2 linked regions of the Pokkaliibacter sp. MBI-7 genome follow. Each later gene encodes a partner of the first gene's protein in a complex. Links are inferred from orthologs where the notes say so. Each region holds a gene or a part of one and is shown on either strand. Other genes may lie near its edges.

What was found.
Region 2: the proteins of rne (region 1) and eno are in contact, whole or in part, in a solved structure (PDB 2FYM), measured with the Escherichia coli proteins. The link is inferred for Pokkaliibacter sp. MBI-7 from one-to-one orthologs.

The regions. Positions count from the first base shown.
Region 1 is NZ_JARVTG010000002.1:198,918-216,812, forward strand. The notes cover bases 11,180-14,829. They hold rne (ribonuclease E), read right to left. Parts: upstream 14,470-14,829; coding sequence 11,380-14,469; downstream 11,180-11,379. Other genes in these bases: murB (UDP-N-acetylmuramate dehydrogenase), read left to right, coding at 11,180-11,237. Outside these bases: QCD60_RS20540 (pyridoxamine 5'-phosphate oxidase family protein), read left to right, coding at 1-238; QCD60_RS20545 (DNA replication terminus site-binding protein), read right to left, coding at 287-1,198; QCD60_RS20550 (lipoprotein-releasing ABC transporter permease subunit), read left to right, coding at 1,280-2,521; lipoprotein-releasing ABC transporter ATP-binding protein LolD, read left to right, coding at 2,514-3,206; QCD60_RS20560 (DUF2062 domain-containing protein), read right to left, coding at 3,390-3,932; QCD60_RS20565 (DNA internalization-related competence protein ComEC/Rec2), read left to right, coding at 4,023-6,395; QCD60_RS20570 (MotA/TolQ/ExbB proton channel family protein), read left to right, coding at 6,456-7,094; QCD60_RS20575 (biopolymer transporter ExbD), read left to right, coding at 7,091-7,504; lpxK (tetraacyldisaccharide 4'-kinase), read left to right, coding at 7,524-8,516; QCD60_RS20585 (Trm112 family protein), read left to right, coding at 8,648-8,845; kdsB (3-deoxy-manno-octulosonate cytidylyltransferase), read left to right, coding at 8,901-9,668; QCD60_RS20595 (low molecular weight phosphotyrosine protein phosphatase), read left to right, coding at 9,748-10,209; more of murB, read left to right, coding at 10,206-11,179; 23S rRNA pseudouridine(955/2504/2580) synthase RluC, read left to right, coding at 15,161-16,135; QCD60_RS20620 (DNA-binding protein), read left to right, coding at 16,466-17,569; QCD60_RS20625 (MaoC family dehydratase), read right to left, coding at 17,639-17,895. UniProt on the Escherichia coli protein: Endoribonuclease that plays a central role in RNA processing and decay. Required for the maturation of 5S and 16S rRNAs and the majority of tRNAs. Also involved in the degradation of most mRNAs.
Region 2 is NZ_JARVTG010000001.1:4,229,251-4,234,715, reverse strand. The notes cover bases 2,612-5,465. They hold eno (phosphopyruvate hydratase), read right to left. Parts: upstream 4,760-5,465; coding sequence 3,464-4,759; downstream 2,612-3,463. Other genes in these bases: QCD60_RS18655 (CTP synthase), read right to left, coding at 4,897-5,465; ftsB (cell division protein FtsB), read right to left, coding at 2,970-3,254; QCD60_RS18670 (tRNA pseudouridine(13) synthase TruD), read right to left, coding at 2,612-2,973. Also shown: QCD60_RS18685 (peptidoglycan DD-metalloendopeptidase family protein), read right to left, coding at 1-239; QCD60_RS18680 (DUF368 domain-containing protein), read right to left, coding at 239-1,165; QCD60_RS18675 (protein-L-isoaspartate(D-aspartate) O-methyltransferase), read right to left, coding at 1,192-1,827; more of QCD60_RS18670, read right to left, coding at 1,936-2,611. UniProt on the Escherichia coli protein: Catalyzes the reversible conversion of 2-phosphoglycerate (2-PG) into phosphoenolpyruvate (PEP). It is essential for the degradation of carbohydrates via glycolysis.

The sequences.
Region 1 (17,895 bases):
GGTAACCGAAGTACAGCGTGATGCGGTGCTATGGTCAGATATTCAGCAGCGACTGTCCGCTCGATTCGGTGAAGTTGCCCTCATGCTTAAAGATTTGCAGGATTTTCACATGTTTCAGCTGGCGCCGATTGAGGGCGTTTATGTTCGCGGTTTCGCTAAGGCCTATCGTATTTATCGCCAGGGTATTGAGCATATTCGCGATATCGGGCACCGGCCAGTGTCTGAAGTGCTGCGCTAATCAAGGCTCCAGACCCAGGGCCTTAGCCGTCAGAAAAGAATAAATCAATTAAGAACCCTGTCGCTGCTTGTAGAGATAACCTCGAATGCTTGGCAAGAAAGGATGATCCTCAATCTGGGCGTCATTTCTGGGTGATCGAGTACGTTTGCTGCTCGGGGGCGCTGGAGGGCATTTGTACAAAGGAGGCTGCTCTCCCTCGGCTAAGGGAAAAAACAGCGGAAGGGCGACATTCATGGCCTTACGGAAGTCGCCTTGCTCTGCCATTTTGAACACCAGATTGGCACGTAGTAGAGGAGCCTGTGATTGTACTTGAGCAATAGCGGTATCGCTGCCCAGATGGCCAAGCAGATTGAGCTGCGTCTGGATATGTGGGCTGCTGGTATCAAATTGGCACAGCAGTTTGTGGGCGTCTGCAGGGCTGAGTTTCTTGATGCTGCGGCCGTTGTTGTACCAACTGTAAGATACCTTGTCCGGCTTTGGGTGTAACACAGGGATGGTTCGGTAACATTGTTTCAGGTGCAGGCGCGCCAGTCCGTGGTGATTTAAAAGATGGGCAATTGCTGGATGACGTTGCTCTACCGCCTGTCGGAATCCAGCCAGAGACTGGTCATTCTCTTCCATCAATTTATTGATGGCCTGTTTGAAAGCCAGTTTCGCGTGGTTGACCTGCCTTGCTTGCTTTAATAGTGCTTCAGATGCGCCTACCAGTCCGATTAAATTGCGCGTCCGGCGCCCGTCCTGGCCATCTTTATGCCAAAGATCAAATAACTGGGATTTTAAGAGTGTACGGGCAGCACTTTCATCTGCCGTCGGTGTATCAAGCCAAATCCAGATCATCTGTTGTGGGTCGTCAATCAGCTTACTGAGCGTATGCAACTCAAGCAGCAGTTGCTTAAAAACCTGGATGCACGCAAAGGCAGGTGGGCTTAATTCGGTGCTGGTTATATCATTGACGGTCATGTTGTTTCTGGCTCCCGGGCCCGATTGACTTGTCTCAGGGCTTTGCCCAGACTAGCGCCTGCACTGGTGCAGGAGCAACACATGGTCAAATCTTGGGCGTCTTGGATAGGGTTGCGGTATACCCGTGCCAAGCGAAGAAATCACTTCATATCCTTCATATCAGCGGTTTCTATGCTGGGCCTCACTCTCGGGGTGATGGTGCTTATTACCGTTCTTTCCGTGATGAACGGGTTTGATCGGGAGATGCGTGAGCGGGTGCTGGGAATGGTGCCACATGGTGAAATCCTGGGTTATCCGGTCATGCAAAACTGGCGAGATGTAGAAAAGGCGGTCATTGGCAAACCGGGTGTGCTGGGTGTAGCTCCTTTTGTGCAGGCTGAAGGCATGCTGAATTTCGAGGGGCGAACCAATGGTGTGTTTCTGCAGGGGATCCTGCCTGAGCAGGAGCCAAAAGTATCAATAATTAAAGATCACATTACCCAAGGTAGCCTGGATGCACTGCAGCCAGGTAGCTACGGTATTATTCTCGGTGATCTGCTGGCTCAGTTTATTGGGGCGCGAGTGGGTGACAAGGTCACGCTGATACTGCCCGAAGCAACGGCGACCATGGGCGGCGTCTTTCCTCGCATGAAACGCTTTGAAGTTGTCGGGACTTTCTCCACTGGTGCGCAGCTGGATGCCAATCTGGCCCTGATCAATATCGAAGATGCAGCCAAAGTTAAGAAACTTGGGGATGGTGTTGACGGTGTTCGTGTCAAGTTTGATGATCTGTTCACTGCACCACAACGGATCAGGGAGATAGCCTCCGCACTACCCGGGATGTATCGCGTCAGCGATTGGACCCGTACCCAGGGCAATCTTTTCCAAGCCATCAAGATGGAAAAAACCATCATGGGGTTGCTGCTGTCACTGGTTGTAGCCGTTGCCGCTTTCAACATTGTATCGACGCTTGTCATGGTAGTGACCGACAAAACGGCCGATATTGCCATCTTGCGTACGCTGGGAGCGACGCCTGGTGACATCATGAAGATCTTTATGGTTCAGGGTTCGGTCATCGGTGTGGTGGGTACAGCATCCGGGGCCATATTAGGCGTCATTCTCGCTTTCACCGTAACGGATCTGGTCAACTGGATTCAGCGCGTGTTCAATGTGCAGTTCCTTGATCCCAATGTGTACTTCATCAGCTACTTACCATCGGATCCGCAACTACAGGATGTAGTATCGGTGTGTGCGCTATCTTTGGCTGTGAGTTTTGTTGCCACTATTTATCCAGCCTGGCGTGCGTCCAGAACTCAGCCTGCGGAGGCATTGCGCTATGAGTAATAAGGAAGTGGTGTTATCTGCTCAGGGGTTGAGCAAGAGCTATGAGGAAGGTGAGCGTAAGCTGCAGATCCTGGACAATATCAATTTCAGTATTGTGCCGGGTGAGAGTGTGGCGATTGTCGGGAGTTCTGGTTCGGGTAAGTCAACATTACTTAACCTGCTGGGTGGGTTGGATATTACCGACAGCGGTAAGGTGCTGTTGAAAGGGCAATCCTTCGCTGATCTGTCGGAAGCGAATAGAGGTCGTTGGCGTAATCGTCACCTCGGTTTTGTTTATCAGTTTCATCATCTGTTAGCAGAGTTTACTGCGCAGGAGAATGTGCAGATCCCGTTACTGATTGCCGGTGTTAAGAAATCAGAGGCGCAGCAACGGGCCTCTGCCATGTTAGCTCGGGTGGGATTGGCGAAGCGGGAGTCTCACAAGCCATCTGAATTATCAGGAGGAGAGCGTCAGCGAGTAGCGATTGCACGTGCGTTAGTGACGCAACCAGCTTGTGTACTGATGGATGAGCCGACAGGTAACCTTGATCGGCATACTGCAGAGAGTGTTCAGGAGCTGATTTTTGAACTTAACAGGACCCTGGCCACGGCTTTTGTGATTGTAACTCACGACTTGTCATTAGCTGACAAGCTGCACCGCCAGTACAATCTGGTTGATGGTCATCTCACTGAACGTATGGCTTAACTGCAACAGTATCCATATGCCTGTTCTGCCATGTTGGTTAGCAATGTGGCAGAACAGGGTGCGAGCAATAAGGTGTCACGTTGAAGGGCGGGCGCCAGGTTGAGCGTGTTCTCCAATGCCATCCTTTCACAGCCCTATCCATCTTATTGCACAGTCCTGTTGAACCCGTTGGATTCAGTATTATCAGGATCTGTGCTGTTGCTCCCGTGCTGCCTTGCGTTTGGCTATGCGTGCGGCCCAGTTTCGACGCACTGACCACTGCCAGAAGCCCTGCATCAGCAGATAGGATAAACAGCCGAAGACGATGCCGCAGGTCAAGGAGCCAGCAAGTAAGGGTTCCCAGATATTCTTCAGGCTTGAGCCTAGTCCTGAAGTCAGTGCGCTAAAGGAAAAGTGCACTGGCTCCATATTAAGCATCCAGGCACCAACGCGATAACAGAAGTAGAAGACGGGAGGCATGGTAACGGGGTTGGTCAGCCACACCAGTGCTACGCTCAGTGGCATGTTACTTCTGCAAAGAATAGAAAATACTGCAGCTACCACCATCTGGAATGGCATAGGTAGAAAAGCACAGAAAATACCCACGAAGCATGCTCTGGACACTGATCCTCGGGTCAAATGCCAGATATTGGGGCCATCAAGCAGTTCGCCGAGCCAGCGCAGGGAACGATGCTTCTTTAGCTCTGCAGGTTGGGGTATAAAGCGTTTCAGTAATTTACGAGGCATGGACTGTTTCGCTGAAGGGCAGGCTCAAGCGGCGCTATTATGCGCCTTACAGGAAGAAATGCCAATTATACATGGATGAGTGACAGGCAGATGACTGGCCGGATGGCGTTGGGTTTTGTTGTTGGCGCGGTAGGGGTTTATGCCTTGCCGGTGTTGCCTTCGTTGCTGTGGCTGATAGCGCTGTTGTTAGTCACGCTGATGCTGGCCTTCATTTCCAGGTGGTACCTCGCTCGTCAACTCAACGCTTTCAAGGTACTGCTGGTTTTCTCTGCTGTCAGTACGGGAACATTGTGGACGAGCTTTTACTGGCAGGTGTGCCACCCATTTCCCGGTCCACGGTTGTTCGAGCAGCGTTTAGACTTGCAAGTGGTGGTGCTAGATTTACCAGAGTCATCGAGCTATGGTCAACGAGTCTGGGCAAAGGTGGTCGTTGCATCACTTTCCCGTCCTGCAGGCCTTGCTTCTCAGGATCACTCTTCTCCTGATCTGTCTGCTGAACTATCTGCGCTGACGTCCAGTCGTGCGCTTCTATATTTACCTTCCGAGTTGTCGTCACCAGTTGCTGCAGGGCAAATATGGTCACTGCATCAAGTAAAAGTCAAGCCACTGCACGGTAATGCCAGTTCGGGCGCCTTTGATTTTGAGCGCTGGGCCTATGCCCATGGATTGAGCTTCATCGGCACTACTCGTGACAAAGGCAGGTTGTTAGGTCAGGAAGCGGGCTGGCAGGCGTGGCGTAATGAATTTGCCGAGCAGTGGCGAGCAATGCTACCGGATACAAGTGGCAGTGCCATTATTCGAGCCTTGCTGATGGCTGACCGGAGAGGTCTGAGTGATGATGACTGGTCCTTGCTGCAGCAAACGGGACTGGCGCATCTGGTCGCCGTCAGTGGATTGCATATCGGGCTGGCTTTTCTACTGGGTGGATTGCTGGGGCAGGGAGTGGGCCGGTCGTTACAGTGGTTGGGGTTGCTCTATAATCGATGGCCACTGGTCTACATAATGGGGCTTGCAGTGGCGGCAGCCTATGCCACGCTGTCGGGATGGGGGCTTCCGGCTCAGCGTGCATTCTTTATGCTGGTTGTCTGGGTGTGCGGCGGCTGGCGTGCCATACCTGTATCAGGCTGGTTGCGACTGTTGTATGCCCTGACGGGGATCATACTGTTGTGGCCGGGTGCGCCTATGGGAGCGGACTTTTGGTTGTCGTCCATGGCGGTAGCGACCTTGCTCTGGTTGCTGCAGCCGGCTCGGCCACAGCACAAATTCTGGCAGCAGTGGCTGGGAGTGCAGCTGGCGCTCAGTTTCCTCATGTTGCCCATGGTAATGGCGAACTTTGCCATTTTGAGTTTTGCCTCACCCTTGCTGAATCTGTTAATCGTCCCCGTCGTCAGCACGTTGCTGGTTCCGCCGCTGTTATTGTTGGCTGTCGCTAGTCTGGTTTCTTTGCATTGGGTAGAGAAAACAGCTGGTTATCTGAGTGATGTGCTGACGACGCTCTGGCTGTTACTTAAAAATCTCTTCGATGCATATCCGCTTTATCTGCCCTGGCATCCAGGTGACGTATCCATTCTTGGGCCAGGAGTTGCCATGGTTGCCAGCATCTGGTTGCTTGGAGCCAAAGCTTTGCCGGGTAAACGCTGGGTCTGGTTGGCATGGTTACCCTTGGTCTTTCCTCAATATGAGCAGTTGGGAGCGGGGGAGTGGCGTTTAGTAGCGCTGGATGTTGGACAGGGTACTGCCGTTGTCCTTCAAACAAAACGTCATACCTTGCTGTATGATACTGGCCCTGCGTATGGCGACTTCGTGGTTGCGCCGCGTGTTATACAGCCCTATTTGCAAGGTGCCGGACTTGAGCCTGACAGGATATTAGTGAGTCATGATGATCGTGATCACAGTGGTGGTGCGGTCTATCTTCATGCTTTATATCCTGCCGCACAGTGGACTGTTGGTCAGTTACAGTCCGTCGACTGGCAGGCTGAGCAATGTGTTGATAAGACCTGGCAGTGGGATGGCGTAACCTTTCGCCAGTTGCAGTTACCTGTCGTAGCACAGCGTGATGACAACAGTGCCTCCTGTGTGCTGCATGTTCAGGGGACTCATCATTCAGCACTATTACTGGGTGATTTGGACCAGCGTGCTGAGCAAAGGCTGATGGAGCTTACCAACAATGAGCTACAGGCCTCGTTACTGGTGGCCTCGCATCATGGCAGCCGAACCGGCTCGTCGGAGTCAATGCTGGATGTGACTCGGCCTGTGGCCGCCATTTTTACCGCAGGCTACCGGAATCATTTTGGCCACCCGCATGTCGAAACCCTTCGTCGGTTTCAATCGCGCGCCATCGCAACCTATAATACCGGCGTCGATGGCAGTGTGACTGCTGATAGCCGCGCAGATGAGCCGCTTCGCATTACAGGTTATCGAGAGACTGACGCTCGGCTTTGGTGGCAGTGGGCGCCAAGGTAACGTCAGGTATTGGGAATATTTGGTCAAAGCTGACCGCTTGATTTCAGCTGGGAGAACAAAGTGCTGGATTTGCTGATTGCCGGAGGGTGGACCATGGTCCCTCTGTTGTTGTGTTCGGTTGTTGCGCTGGCAATTTGCATTGAACGACTGTGGACGCTGCGGCCTTCCCGCATAGCACCGGCACATCTTCTCAGTGAAGTTTGGGATGCCGTCAGTCAACATCGGCTCGATAACACCAGATTGCAGCAAATTCGTAAAAGCAGTCCACTGGGAGCGATTATGGCGGCTGGTTTGCTGAATGCGCGTCATGGACGGGACATCATGAAGGAAAGCATAGAAGAGTCGGCCAGTCAGGTCATCCATGAACTGGAGCGATACCTGAGTACCCTTGGCAGCATTGCCGCTATATCACCGTTGTTAGGTCTACTTGGCACCGTGTTGGGGATGATCAAAGTCTTTACCGAAATTTCCCATGCGGGAACGGGAAACACGGCCCTGCTGGCCGGAGGTATCTCTGAGGCTTTGCTGACTACCGTAACCGGCCTGGTCATTGCCATACCTGCAGTGTTTTTACATCGCATGCTGCAGCGCCGTGTCGATACCTTGGTCGTCGATATGGAAGGTCAGGCAATCAAGCTCGTAGAAATGCTGCATGGTGATCGTGAGCACGAGCAAGCTACGGAGCTTGCCAAAGTATGAAGTTCCGCCGTCAGAATCGGGAAGAGGTGAGCATCAATCTGACACCTTTGATCGATGTGGTATTTTTGCTACTGATCTTTTTTATGGTCTCCACCACCTTTCAGAAGGACAGGCCGCTGCAGCTCACTCTGCCGTCATCTTCGGCGACTATAGAAGAAGCACCGGTGCAGTCGATAGAGGTCAGTATCAGTGCTGACGGCCAGATAGCAGTCAATGATGCGGTACTGGCAGATGCTCAGCTTGTTACGGTCAAGCATGCTATCGAAGTGGCAGGTAAAGGAGATACCTCTCTACCCTTGCTGATCAGTGCCGATGCCAGTACACCCCATCAGTTTGTAGTGCGCGCCATGGATGCAGCAGGGCAGGCGGGCTATGTGCATATTCGTATCCTGACGAGTGAGGGTGAGTAAGCATGCTGAGAGTTTGCTCATGGCTTTGAGTTCTGAATCCCTCTGGTACGGCAATAACAAGCTGAGCTACCTGTTATGGCCACTTGAAGTGCTGTTTAAGCGGTTGGCAAGTCGACGCAGGCAACGCCTGCAAACTAATGCCTGGTTGGCGCCGGTGCCTGTGGTTGTGGTGGGTAACATATCTATTGGTGGTACTGGTAAGACGCCTTTGATTACAGCACTGGTTACCTGGGCAAAGCAGCAAGGTTATCGGCCTGGAGTAGTCAGTCGTGGGTACGGCGGCCAGTCCGATGTCTATCCTTTGACGGTTGAAGTGGATACTGATCCTGCTATATCGGGTGATGAGCCTGCGCTGCTGCGAAAGCTTTGCGATTGTCCGGTGGTTATTGCTCCAGATCGTGTAGCAGCGGTGCAATGGCTGCTGGAAAACAATGATTGTGATCTGATCTTCAGTGATGATGGCCTTCAGCACTACCGCTTAGGGCGTCATATAGAAATTGCTGTCGTTGACGGTCATCGCGGCCTGGGGAATGGCCATTGTCTGCCGGTCGGGCCGCTTAGGGAGCCGCCTGAGCGTCTTGCTGAAGTGGATTTTTGTGTGGTCAATGGCTATGCGGCCAGCACACCTGTAACGACTTCCTTTACAATGCATATTCGTGCCCAGCAAATGGTTCATGTGCATACAGGGCAGGCTTCTGATGTTCACGCATGGAGTGGGCGAGAGGTCATTGCGATGGCCGGAATAGGTAATCCCACACGTTTTTTTTCGACGTTGGAATCGCTAGGCATCAAAATTACGCGTTCTATCAGTAAGCCTGACCACTATCACTTTCAGCAAGAAGATATACCGAGTGGAGGCATGCCGGTTGTCGTAACAGCTAAAGATGCTGTGAAGTGTGGTGGTTTTGCAGTAGATAACCTGTGGTATCTGGATATTACTGCGGTGCTGTCAGATAGCTTTTTTAGCGCGTTGGCGGAAAAGCTACGTAGCCTTAACCTGAAAAGGCGCTGAAATCTGCTTTCCAAATGTTAACAATGCACGTTGCTGTCGAGGCTTAGCCTTGCCCGGTGGGTTGTATAAATCGATATCTATCATCGTGTTGTCCGTCAGGATCAGCATGCCTAGTTTTACGGAGATCCAGAATGGATAAGCAGTTATTGGATTTGCTAGTGTGCCCCGTTACCAAGGCGCCGCTTGAGTGGCATGCCGATCGTCAGGAGCTATTTTGCTATGCCAGCAATCTCGCTTATCCGGTACGTGATGGTATTCCCGTGATGTTGGAGTCAGAAGCGCGTAGCTTGACCGAAGAAGAACGGGCGAAGCGTCCAAAGCAGCGTTAATAAAGAAGCGGCCTTTTTGCTGCAAGGTAGTATTTGTTCGGGAGTTTCACAGACTATGTCGTTTCTGGTTGTCATCCCTGCCCGTTACGCGTCCACCCGCCTGAAAGGCAAACCCCTGCTGGATATCGCCGGTAAGCCAATGGTCCAGCACACGTGGGAGAAAGCGTGTGCCAGTGGAGCGGCGCGCGTCATCATCGCTACTGATGATGAGAGAATTGAAAGCATGGCCAGAGCCTTCGGCGCTGAAGTATGTATGACTTCTGCGGCACATCCCTCCGGTACTGATCGGATTCAGGAGGTGGCGTCACAGTTGAAACTGTCAGATGACGAGGTCATCGTGAACGTTCAGGGGGATGAGCCGATGCTGCCTGCAACCTTGATTGATCAGGTCGCGCAGACTCTGCTGAAGCATCCTCAGGCGGACATGGCAACGTTGTGCGAGCCGATTGAGGATATGGCGTTATTCGCCAATCCCAACGTGGTCAAGCTCGTTAAAGATGTACATGGTAAGGCGCTTTATTTTAGCCGTGCGCCTGTATCGTGGCATCGGGATGAGTTTGCTCAAGGTATCAGCGATGTTCCGCCGTCAGGCTGGCAGGCATTTCGACATATCGGGCTGTACAGTTACCGTGTTGGTTTGTTGAATCAGTTCGTCCAGTGGTCACCCGCTCCGATAGAACAATGGGAGGCGCTGGAGCAGCTACGTGTACTGTGGAATGGTGGCTATATTCAGGTCTCTGAGGCGTCGGTCATTCCTCCTGCTGGTGTAGATACACCTGATGATCTGGTACGAGTACGTTCGATACTTGGCGATGGCCGATAGCTGAAAATTCTGAATCTGGAGGCTGTGTATGCCTCTTTAGAGCCATTGTTTGTTGAGCTGTCTGACTATTCGGTGAGAGATGTACAAAATTCTTTTAGTGTGCCTTGGCAACATCTGTCGTTCCCCTACTGCAGAAGGTGTGCTGGCAAAGAAAATCACCCAGCAGGGGTTGGGTAGGCGTTTTCAGGTCGATTCGGCAGGGACGGCTGCTTACCATACGGGTGAGTCACCTGATAGACGGAGCTGTCGTGCTGCCGCCAGGCGTGGCTACGATTTAACTCCCCTCAGAGCTCGCCAGGTCATGCCATCAGACTTTGAAGAGTTTGATGTAATTCTGGCTATGGATCATGCCAATCTAAGTAGCTTGAAGCAGAATTGCCCCGCTCAATTGCAGCATAAACTTGGTTTGTTCCTCCATTATCATCCAGATTCAATAGAGGAGGTGCCTGATCCTTACTATGATGGAGAGTCTGGGTTTGAGCTGGTGCTTGATCTTGTTGAAGTGGCTGCGGATGCCTTAATTAAGGATTTAGTGAAGTGAGTGACTATCCTGAGCACTGGCAAGAGAACGCCGATTTACTTAGGTTGAATACTTTTGGATTTTCAGTAGAAGCTGAGTACCTGTCTGTTGTGCACTCTGCTAGCCAATTGCAGCAAGATATTGCTGTTGCGCAAAAGCGCAATCTCGCATGGCGTGTGCTAGGTGGGGGTAGCAATGTAGTGCTGTGCCAGAACCTGCCTGGTCTTACTTTGTTAATTGATATCAAAGGCGTTGAGGTGCTATCCGAGAATGAGTCGGACGTTACTTTAAACGTTGGGGCAGGAGAGAACTGGCATTCTTTGGTCTGCTTCAGCTTGTCTCAGGGATGGTCAGGTTTGGAAAATTTGGCATTGATTCCAGGTACCGTAGGTGCTGCGCCAGTGCAAAATATTGGCGCTTATGGCATGGAGTTAAAGGACGTTCTACTACGAGTGCAGTATCTCGATACTGTCACAGGAGCGTTCTGCACGCGAGAAGCAGCTGATTGCAACTTCTCCTACCGACATAGCATCTTCAAAGAGAGCATTGGTAAGAGCTGGATCATTGTGTCCGTAGAGTTGTGCTTGTCAAAGCAGGCTGATGCCCAGATCAAATATAAGGCTCTGCGTGACTATTTTGACCAGAAGGGTATTGAACGGCCAACGGTGCAGCAGGTTGCTGAAGCAGTGGTAGCTATTCGCCAGTCAAAGTTGCCAGACCCTGATGTATTAGGAAATGCGGGGAGCTTTTTTAAAAATCCTTGGATAACAGCAGAGCAGTTCGATCTGTTGCGCCATGACTACCCGGGTTTGGTTGGCTTTGTCGATGGTCCAGGCTATAAACTTGCTGCAGCTTGGCTGATAGATCAACTAGGCTTCAAAGGTTGGCGTGAGGGAGCAGTAGGGGTGCACAAGGATCAGGCGCTAGTGTTAGTCCATCATGGTGGTGGCAATGGAGAGCAGTTATTGGCGCTGGCGCAGCGTATTCAATTGGCAGTAAAGCAACGCTACGGTGTTTTGTTAGAGCAGGAACCTGTGGTTCTGCAATAACGTCACGTTCACTTTGGTCAGGGTTTTAGGGATCGTTTAGTGAATATGAATAGGTGCACTACCCCCGCTGCGGTTTCGCAGACGGGTGAAACTAAAAAGGGCTTGCAGATGCAAGCCCTTTTATTTTCACGAGTTGGGTATATTACTCGTCTTGGCTACTTACTTCGGGCTGCTGTTGAGTTTCGAGCATTTGACGGCGCTTGATTTCACGTGGGTCATTATGAGCACGGCGAACGCGCCTTGGTGCATCTTCGGAGGGTTGTGGCTCCAAAGGAGCTTCATCAGCCTTCTCTTCTGCCAGTTGCACAGTCTGCTCTTCGGAAGCTTGCTCGCTGACAATCTCAGCAGTCTCAGCAGTCTCAGCAGTCTCAGCAGTCTCAGCAGTCTCAGCAGTCTCAGCAGTCTCAGCAGTCTCAGCAGTCTCAGCAGTCTCAGCAGTCTCAGCAGTCTCAGCAGTCTCAGCAGTCTCAGCAGTCTCAGCAGAGGCTGTAAGTTGCTCAGGTGCAATTACTTCCTTGTGCTCAACTTGCTCTGCTGCTGGATAGCTCTCGCTGTCGGTAACAACCAGCTCAGTTGCCGTAGACTGGTCAGTAACGGGTGCTTCTACGGCAATAGCATCTGCTGCCACTGCAGAGTTGACCTCGGTGGAGTCCGGCAGACTGGTGGGCTCCGGCTGATTCGCTATTTGTTCATCAGAAATGGCGTGCGCTATTTCTGATGACTGTGATACGGCAGTATCACTTGCAACAGCCACGGCATCGTCAGTGGCAACCTCAGTGCTAACAGCTTCTGCAGACTTGTCGTCTCTGCGGTTGTTGTTGCGTCCGCGGTTGCGGCGACGTCGCTGGGGGTGTTCGTCCTGGTCGTCGCTGGCGTCTGAAGCAGAGATAGCTACGTTGCTTTCGTCAGTGCTCATCACCTCGTCTGCGGATGTAGAGTCAGGTGCGTCTGCTGTGCTTGCGGTCTCCACTACCACAGCGTCTGCAGCAACGACGATAGCGAGCTCATTAACTGATTTTTCATCTTCTGTCAGGGCGGGTTCGGTTTCTTCACCGATTGCCTGAGCTTTTAGGTGGTCAGGTAGTGGGGTGCGCTTCGCACTGCGATCACGTCGACGGCGCTGACGTCCCCGGCGACGATCATCACTGGCTTGCTCAGGGGCAGATGATTCATTTGAGCCCTCAGTAACGGTTTGGGTTACTAACTGTTCATTGCTTTCAGTATCCACTTCAGTTTCACGAGTGGTACGCTCATTGCGGCTATTGCGACGACGATCACGTTGACCTCGATTGTCCCGAGTATTTCGCTCGCGGCTGTCGTCTTCACGAGCTGCACGATCTTCGCTGTCGACTTTGCGTTCAGAGTCTGTGCGGCGCTCTGCATCGTTACGGCCATTGTCTCGGCGTTCATTGTCGCGACCTCGACGATTACGATCATTCCGCTCATGACGACGATTACTGGTTTCGCGCTCACTGCTTTCTGGTTTCGGTTGTGCTGGCTGCTCTACGGTCGGTGCCGTTTCATCTTTGGTCTCTCCCTGGAACCAGCTGCTGAAAGCTTTTAGCAACCGGCGGCCGAGCCCTACAGAAGGGGCCTGATGTGCAATTGCTGCTGGGGGGGGGGAGACGGTTGGCAACGGAGCCGATGCTGCCGGAGGCATGCTTTTGACTGCTGCTTCCTCGCGTGAATGCTGTGCTGCTACCGGAGTAGTCTCGTCGCTATGCTCTTCTTCAATCAGCTCATAGCTGGCGTCGGTGGAGCGGGCTTCAACATTGTCGTCTCGCAGACGTATAACCTCGTAGTGAGGTGTTTCAAGATTAGGATTGGGGACGATGACAATCTTGATGCTTTGGCGTTGCTCAAGGCGTGACAGATGTGGCCGCTTTTCGTTAAGCAGGTAGGTTGCAACGCTCACGGGAACGATGGCGCGAATCTGGGCGGTGCGCTCCTTCAGTGCCTCTTCTTCGATCAGGCGCATGATGGAAAGTGATAGCGAGCCTACATCGCGAATGCTGCCTTGGCCGTGACAGCGTGGGCATGTCATTGCTGTGGTTTCACCCAGCGATGGGCGAAGACGTTGACGTGACATTTCAAGCAGACCGAAGCGAGAGATGCGTCCAATCTGGATGCGCGCACGATCTACCTTAAGTGCATCTTTTAAGCGGTTTTCCACTTCACGCTGATTCTTGATGGGAGTCATATCAATAAAATCGATGACTACCAGTCCGCCAATATCCCGCAGACGTAACTGACGGGCTATCTCATCTGCCGCCTCAAGGTTGGTCTGCAGAGCGGTTTCCTCGATATCACCACCTTTGGTGGCTCTAGAGGAGTTGATGTCGATCGAGACCAGTGCTTCTGTGGGGTCGATTACAATTGAGCCGCCAGATGGGAGGCGTACTTCGCGCTGGAAGGCTGTCTCGATTTGGGATTCAATCTGGAACCGTGTAAATAGAGGAATGTCTTCCTGGTACAGTTTGATCTTGCTCTGGAATGTCGGCATGACCTGACGAGCAAAATTCATTGCGTCCTGATGCACTTCTGCAGAATCGATCAATACTTCGCCAATATCCTGGCGAAGATAATCACGCATAGCCCGAATAATGACATTGCTTTCCTGATAGATCAGGAAAGGTGCAGGTCGATTAAGAGCTGCAGATCGGATCGATTCCCAGAGCTGCATCAGATAGTCCAGGTCGTTCTGCAGTTCTTCAGGTGTGCGTCCAATGCCAGCGGTGCGGACAATAACCCCGGCACTCCCTGGAATTTGAATTGAGTCTAGAGCATCCTTTAAAGCCTGACGTTCTTCACCCTCAATGCGACGAGAGATGCCACCAGCACGGGGATTATTTGGCATTAGTACCAAGTAACGCCCTGCAAGACTAATAAACGTCGTCAGTGCCGCGCCTTTGTTGCCTCTTTCTTCCTTGTCTATCTGAACTATGACTTCTTGTCCTTCGCGAATCGCTTCGCGAATGGCTACACGGCCACCTTTGCCTTCGTTATTGAAGTATTCTCGAGCAATTTCTTTTAGTGGAAGGAAGCCATGGCGGTCCGCGCCATAGTCAACAAAGGCTGCCTCAAGGCTGGGTTCTATGCGGGTAACACGGCCACGATATATGTTGGCTTTCTTTTGTTCGCGGGAGACGGACTCAATGTCCAGATCGTAGAGTCTTTGACCGTCAACAAGAGCAACCCGGATTTCTTCAGGCTGGGTTGCGTTGATCATCATTCTTTTCATTTTTAACGTCAGACCATATAGGGCCTAGCGTCGATGTAAATATCCACTGTGTAACGGCCAAGACAGCAGCCCAGTTTTTACTACCGGTTCTTCTTGCAGAGAGGTCAATCTCCGGGCCGGCTTGGCGCTGTCAATTTCAGAGTGTCGGTGCCGTTTCGGTCAGTAACGCGTTGCAAATACAGGGAAAGCCACTACCGAGCACACGATATTAGTTGCGTTCGGATAGGAATATAAGCGTTACCATAGCCTGTCGTTTTAGGGTGTTGATGCGGAGTTAGCTGAGTGGATTTGGTAGAAGGTATGCCTTCCATCAAATTACATTTCCCAGCACTGCTCTTGCAGGTTCTGCCCTGCTTACGCGTCAATCAATTGACAACAGGTATTAAAGGCTCTTACTCCAGGCTTTCCATTAAGAAGCTGACCTAAAACAGTGGTACTAGCATCGAACGGAAGGCTGGTTAGTTGCTTCGCACCAATAATGTGATGCGACCTAATTCTTTTGTTGGGCAGCTGCACATAGGCAAAGTCAGTCCCCAACGGTATCATGAGTGCACGAAGAGCAGGGTAGAGGAGCCCAATCGGGGCTTGGTCCTTCTAAAGAGCTGAGCTTCGTTAGCGGCCTCAATATAGCAGTATTTCCCCGCCGCAATCAAATAGGCAGATCAATTTGAATCAAGCAGTTATGAGCGATCAACAGAAACCCTCATCAGCCCAAGTCCAATGGTTAACCATAAGCATTGATTACCAAGGTCAGCGCCTGGACAACTTTCTGCTGGCCATGCTTAAAGGGGTTCCGAAAACCCGTATTTACAGCATGATGCGCAAAGGGGAAATACGGATAAATCGGAAGCGGGTCAAGCCTGACTACCGAATCGTCGGTGGTGAAGAGCTTCGCTTGCCTCCTGTCAGGCTTCCTGAGCGTGATGCTCCTCCTCCGGTTTCTGCGGGATTAGGTAGAAAAATTGAAGACGCCATTCTGTATGAAGACGATGCGTTGATGGTGATTAACAAGCCTTCTGGATTGGCGGTGCATGGTGGAAGTGGGATTAGCCTTGGCTTAATTGAAAGTCTGCGTCAGCTGCGGCCCGAGCTTAAAATGCTGGAGTTAGTGCATCGCCTGGATCGCGATACCTCAGGCTGTATCCTGGTGGCAAAGAAGCGTTCTGCATTGAGAGCGCTGCATGAAGCGCTGCGTGATGGCGGTGTAGACAAAGTGTATCATGCACTGGTTCAGGGGCGTTGGCCCAGTCGGCATCAGCATGTAAATGCACCATTAAAGAAAAATGAACTGCGTTCTGGTGAGCGAGTTGTGAGAGTGGACGCTGACGGTAAACCCTCTCTGACTGAGTTTAAGGTCTTGAGGCGTTTTGCTTCATATACCCTGGTTGAGGCGAAGCCTATTACAGGTCGAACGCATCAAATTCGAGTTCACTCCCAGTTTGCGGGGCATCCAATCATTGGTGATGACAAGTACGGGGTGGATGAGGTGAACAAAGCTGCAAAACAGTACGGTTTAAATCGACTCTTTCTGCATGCGGCCAGGTTGACGTTTCGCCATCCTATAAGTGGTGAGGTTGTATCTGTTAAGGCTGAGTATGACGCTGAGCTTCACGCAGTGATTGATATGCTTTCAGCGGAAATCATTTCAGTTGAATGATGTAAGGAAGTGTTCTGAGTGGCCGCAATATGCGGCTGCTTTATAGAGGTTGGGTGAAGTTTTGAGATGTGTGCAGTGAGGTACTGGATGGGGTGGACGATGGGGCTTGAACCCACGACCGCCGGAATCACAATCCGGAGCTCTGCCAACTGAGCTACGCCCACCATTTCCAGTAATATAACGAATCGCTTTTGCGATGGCGCGTATCATACGATTCTGGTTTTTTCAGTCAAGTGTTTTTGCGGTGCTGGTGAGGGCAGGGAAGGGTGTGGTGGTTTAGCCCCTAGTGTACAATGCCGTATCGGTACTGCGAGGTTTAAGGATTGGTAGATGTCAGCGAAAACTGTGCGTGAACAAGTATTTGCAGTTGCAGATGACTTACTTATGTCAGGGACTGAGCCTGTCTTAAGGTTGGTTGGTGCCAGGCTTGCAGATGTGGATGATACGGCAATTCAAACTACCCTGCAGGAGTGGTGGTTGATGCTGCCACAGCGAATTCAGTATCGATTGCCTATTGCTAGTGATCTGCCTAAGGAAGTGGTGCAAGTAGTTCAGGGGTTGTGGGATCAGGCGGTGAGGCAGGCTAGTGCTCAGCTTGAGCATGAGCGTCGACAGATGGCCGCTCAACTGGAGCAGCAGGAATCTGATGCTAGTCAGCATGTTGAGCGTTTGCGGACTGAGATCGTTGGGCATGAGGTGCATAACGAGCAGTTGCGCTCCAGGATTGATGAGCTTGAACAAAAGGTTAAGACGTTGCAGGCCGAGCTGTCTTTGCAAAAGGCAACACTGCACGCTGAATTGCAGAAACGTGGCCAGGCAGAGCAGCGAGAGTTGGATATAAAACACGAGCTGGATCGTGTGATCAAAAATCGTGATGAGTCCAGGCTTCAGTTTGAGTCTCGGCTGAAAGATGAACAGGCGCGTTTGGTTGAGGCGCAGTCTAGGTATAAAGCGGAAGTGGGTCAGATGCGTATTGCTCACGACCAGCTTCGAGATGATGCGAGCAAGAAAGACTCCGCTCTTACTCGGCAGATTCATGAATTGCAGGCGGAGCTTGCGCGGGCCGAAGTTAAGTCGGAAACGCAGTTAACACAGCTTAAAAGCTATGAGCAGGAGTTAAAGGGGTATCGGCTTGAGTCTGCTAGCTCCAGTAGAGACCTAAGTAAACTCAATGCTCAACTATTAACAGAGGTTAACAAGAGCAAGCGCTTTGAGCAGCGTATTCAGGAGTTGGAGAGTGCGCAGAAGGAAGTGGGTAAGCGGGTGTCCAGCTCTAATGCTGAGACGATGCGCAGAGAGTCGGATTTGCGCCAGCAGGTGCTTGAGCGTGAGGATGAGTTATTGAGGCTTCGTGCGCAGCTTAAACAGCAGCAAACGGTTATGTCTGCACGTGAAGAAGAAATGAAGCGATTGCAGGCTAGAATGCAGGCATAGTGGTGCCAAGTTGAGGTTTGGTGTGAGGTGTGTTTTAGGAAGGGCCAGCGAAAAGCTGGCTCTTTGCTTTTATGCGGATGTTGGTTTGGGTCGTTTATTTACCATGACGATTGCGTAGCCTTGAGCTACTGTCTTGCCGTTTGCGGTGCAATTGGTGGTGAGCTTAACCTTTTTTCTGCGTAGGTCTATCTCTTCTATGGTGGCTGTCGCTGTAATGGTGTCGTCAATGTGAATGGGTAGTTTGAATTCTAGGTGTTGCTCCAGATAAATTGCTCCTGGTCCGGGTAGTCGAGTGCCGAGAACGGCCGAGATTAAGCCGCCTGCAA
Region 2 (5,465 bases), on another replicon or contig:
TAGATAGTGTACGGTGCCGGTATGCTGTTCTGACGTGCCAGCTCCTTGTAATCACGACCATAGCGATAGGCGATTGAGTACAGAGTCTCGCCTGTCTTGACCACATGTTTACCGGCAACATCACCCGCATGAGCACGGGCAGAAAGATCGCTGACTGGTGCATATTTGCTGTTGCTAGAGCAGCCTGCAAGCAGCATCAACATCACCAGTACCAAACCTCTTATTGCTATGTTAGACATCAACCACGCGCCTCCTGAACAGAAGCGGCTCTGGACAATCCCAAAACAACCATCACTCCCAGCAACATCAGAGCCAGCACCGCAAACGTCATCGGGGCCTGGCCCGTCAACCCTTGATAAGAGTGAGGCAATACACTGTCTTGTAATAAAGGCACAGACTGACCATGACTATCGAGCCGATAGGCCCGGGTAATCTTCCATGGCCACACTTTCCCTAACGAACCCACCATAAAGCCCGTCAAAATCGCCAGAGTCATTGCACGATAATGTTGCAAGCACCAGCTGAGCACACGTGAAAAGCCCATTAATCCGGTAACGCAACCACAGACAAAGATTAAGAGCGTCGAGAACTGGAGCTGTTTAACCGCCGACAGGACGGGTTGATAGAGTCCTAAAATAAGCAATATGAAACTGCCAGAAATGCCGGGCAGGATCATCGCGCAGATGGCTATCGCACCACCAATAAACAAATTGAACGAGGTTGGAGGCATAGAAAATGCAAAACCCTGAGTTAATATCCAGCCCAGCAGTACACCCAGCACGAGACTCAAAAGTGTGTCAGTACGCCAACGCTCAACTTGACGCGCAATTAGCAGGCAAGATGCCATGACCAGACCAAAGAAAAAGCCCCAGATCAATAGAGGATAAAATTCGAGCAACCAGCTAATACCTTTGGCCAGAGTCAGAATACTGGTCAGTATTCCCGCTAGCAGTACTGCCAGAAATGAACCATTCGCTTCTCGCCAGGTGACCAGCACCCCTTTGCGAAATAGTGAGAAAAACAGACGCGGATGGATATTGCGAATGGTCAGCAGTAACTCTTCATAGATACCGGAAATAAAGGCAATCGTTCCACCAGAAACACCGGGAACAACATCTGCCGCCCCCATAGCCATGCCCTTGAGAAAAAGAAAAATACGTTCCATAAAAGGGATTCATTCCATTAGATCAATTAGCGTAGACGGCCCTTGAGCAGAGGCACAAATCGAACAGGTTCCAGCATTTCTTCATGATATTGGTCTTGCTGACGACGGATACGCCGCAGTGACTGCGCCTCCTGCCCTCCAACCGGAATAACCAGTACGCCACCTTCCGCCAGTTGAGCCAGAAGCTCGTACGGTACCTGCTCAGCGGCGGCAGTCACCAGAATTGCATCGTAGGGGCCTTTTTCTGGCCATCCGACTGTACCGTCCGAGTAACGAGGAAATACATTATAAACTTTCAACTGTTGCAGACGCTTGCGGGTCCGCTCATGCAAGGGGCGGATGCGCTCAAGAGTGTATACATGTTCTGCCAGAGCGGCCAACACGGCACTCTGATAGCCTGACCCGGTTCCGACTTCCAGCACCCTTTCCATTCTTCTGGCCCCCAGAATAAGCTCTGTCATTCTGGCGACCACATAAGGCTGGGATAAAGTCTGCTGATAGCCAATTGGCAGTGCGGTATCTTCATAGGCACGATGTGCCAAAGCCTCATCGACAAAAAGGTGCCGTGGGATGCGAAGCATCACATCTAACACCTCCTGGTCGCTTATCCCCTGCTCCAGCAAGCGAGCAATCATTCGCTCGCGAGTTCTGGCAGAGGTCATACCAATACCATCCAACTGGAAATCAGTCACTCCTACTCCTGAATACAGATCATTGGGCCCAACTACAGACATCTTTGACAGCATTCATACCGAGAACGCTAGTGAAAATTATCCAGCATCCGACTGAGCATGCACAACGCACAATTCACGTATCACCGAGGTAGCAAAACCACCACGGGGCAAGCTGAAAGACAGACTCAGGCGGTCATCCCTCAGATCAGACTGGACGTTAACCGGACGCAACTGTAGCGCTCGTCGCTCATGGTGAAGACCGAAAGACTCAAGACCGGTACACCAGGCTAGCCATGGCGATATGACGTCCTGCTCAAATGACTCACAGACACTGCGGCATCCGTATCCCTTACCCCATAGCGGCCCCGTCGGCCCCACTTGTCCCATTGCACACGCACTCAGCAACCCCTCACTGACCTGCTCGACAATAGAGACCGTATTGTTCGCCTGATCATAAACAGCCTCACCCGACAACAGCGTAGTCCAGGAGCCAGCAGCTATGCGCTCGCTCAGTACCTGATTAAAAATAAAACTCCGCGCTGTAGATAGAAACAACCCGCGCTTATAAGGTGATAATCGATCCAGCTCCCCCGCAAATAACCGCTCAACCATCTGCAGGTTATAGCCCTCTCGCCCAAAGCGCTGCTCACCAAAATAATTCGGAACACCTTCAAGGCCAATGCGTTGCAAGCGCTCTGCTAAGGAGCCCACCTCACCTCTCAACTGATGCAGGTGAATCTCAAAATGATTGCGTAGATGCATCCCACGTTTCAGCTTACGACTGTGACGCACACAGCGCAGGATACGCATGTTCTCGTGCTGAAAGCCTGCTATATCTGGCATGCTTTTGCCAGGCAGATGAAGACTGAACCACTGACTAGTCCGAGCATTACGATCCTTCATGCCTGAATAGCTGACAGCACGCAGCGGCAACTTGAGCCACTTGGCTAATACTCGTGCAGCATCATCTGTATTGAGTTCCCGTTTTTCAACCCAGACATAAAGGTGTTCGCCCTGCCCTTCAGGCTCAAACCCCAGCTCCTCAATAACTACAAAGTCCTCAGGAGAAACTTTAAGCTGCCCCTGCACTGCTGGCATCGATACGGCATAGCGCCAATCAGGTAACAAACTCATGGCTGCTTTTCTGGCTCCAACAACAAATAATAGGTCTCACCTTCCCGAATCATGCCCAACTCACTGCGTGCCCGCTCTTCAATGGCAGCCATACCTTGTTTGAGATCATCCACTTCAGCTTCGAGTAAATTGTTACGATGTTCCAAACGCTCGTTAAGTTGCCGCTGCTGCTGTATAGAGTCTTTCAGAGCCCAGAGGTCCGGCAAACTCCCCTCTCCCCACCAGAGTCGATATTGCAATCCTGCACAGAGCAGCAACAGGACAAGTACCAGACGCTTCATTTGTTTCGCTTCCCACTGTGTTCATTAGCGCTACGAACACCTCATGCTGCCCTTTATCCAAGCCTGAACAAAGAAGCAGGACAAAATAAAGCCTTATGCTAACCAACCCCCAACCTTCAGGGAAGTAAGTTCCCACTGTCAAGTTGCAGGTAACCGTTTTGAGAAAGCAAAAAAGGGGAGCTGAGCTCCCCTTTTTAATTCAATCAGGCTTATGCCTGACCTTTGATCTCTGAACGACCGCGATAAACAGCTTTGTCGCCCAGTTCTTCCTCGATACGCAGAAGACGGTTGTACTTGGATACACGATCAGAACGGCACAAAGAACCTGTCTTGATCTGCCCGGCAGCGGTACCCACTGCCAGATCAGCAATAGTGGTGTCTTCAGTCTCACCTGAACGGTGAGAGATTACTGCGGTATATCCAGCCTCTTTGGCCATTTTGATCGCATCAAGCGTTTCAGACAGCGAACCGATCTGGTTGAACTTGATCAGAATGGAGTTGCCGATACTCTTCTCAATGCCTTCTTTCAGGATCTTGGTATTGGTTACAAACAGGTCATCACCAACCAACTGAACGCGGGTACCAATCTGTTGGGTCAGAATCGCCCAACCTGCCCAGTCAGACTCATCCAGACCGTCTTCGATAGAAACGATAGGATATTTCTGCGACAGATCATCCAGATAGTTCACGAAGCCCGCAGAATCAAAGGTCTTACCTTCGCCAGAAAGCTGATACTGACCATCTTTATAGAACTCAGAAGAAGCACAGTCCAGCGCCAGGGTGATGTTGTCACCCAGCTGATACCCAGCGCGGGCCACCGCCTCCTGAATGACAACCAGCGCTTCTTCGTTGGAACCCAGATTAGGCGCAAATCCACCCTCATCACCGACCGCAGTATTCAGGCCGCGCTCAGACAAGACCTTTTTCAGGTTATGGAAAATCTCTGCACCGTAGCGCAGTGCTTCAGCAAAGCTTGGAGCGCCTACAGGCTGTACCATGAACTCCTGAATGTCCACGTTGTTGTCAGCATGTTCTCCACCATTGAGGATGTTCATCATAGGTACAGGCATGGAGTACACACCAGGGGTACCGTTAATATCGGCGATATGCTGATACAGCGGGATATTCCTGGCGGCAGCCGCTGCTTTGGCACATGCCAGAGAAACAGCCAGAATAGCATTGGCGCCAAGGCGGGCTTTGTTCTCGGTCCCATCAAGGGCCAGCATGATGTTATCGATTTCACGCTGATTCACCGCATCCTTGCCCAGCAAGGCTGCGCGAATTTCAGTGTTGATACCCTTCACTGCGGTAAGAACACCTTTGCCTAGATAACGGCTCTTATCGCCATCACGCAGCTCAAGCGCTTCGCGCGAACCAGTCGATGCGCCAGAAGGGGCACAGGCACTGCCAACAGTGCCACAGGACAGAATTACATCCGCTTCGACAGTGGGATTGCCGCGGGAATCCAAAACTTCACGTGCTTTGATATCGACGATTTGAGTCATACCAATCTCTGCTCCCTGTTAAAAGGTGGCTGATAAAATCCGGGGGATGCTCACTCTATGAGTTCCCGGCAAAGTTGTCGAACCAGTCCGATACAGCCTGCCCCAGAGGTTATACCTCTGGGGAGCCCGTTAGTATTTTATTGTTTGTCCGAATAGTCCACCGCGGCCTGGATGAAACCTGTAAACAGCGGATGACCATCGCGAGGAGTAGAGGTGAACTCAGGGTGGAATTGGCAGGCCACAAACCAGGGATGATCAGGCACTTCAACCACTTCGACCAACGCGCCATCCATTGAGCGACCGGAAATGGTCAGACCTGCATTGGTCAAACGACCCAGATAGTTATTGTTAAATTCGTAACGATGACGGTGACGTTCACTAATGACATCGCTACCGTAGCATTTGTAAGCCTGAGTACCTTCAAGTAGACGGCACTCCTGACCACCCAGGCGCATGGTGCCGCCCAGATCAGAGCCCTCGTCACGCATCTCGACTGAACCGTCTTCTGCGACCCATTCAGTAATCAAAGCAACAACGGGATGTGGCCCTTTGGGTTTGAATTCAGTGCTGTTGGCGCCTTCCAGCTTGGCAACGTTACGGGCAAACTCGATAACCGCTACCTGCATTCCCAGACAGATACCTAGGTAGGGTATACGGTTTTCGCGGGCAAACTGCACAGTACGAATCTTCCCTTCCACACCACGCT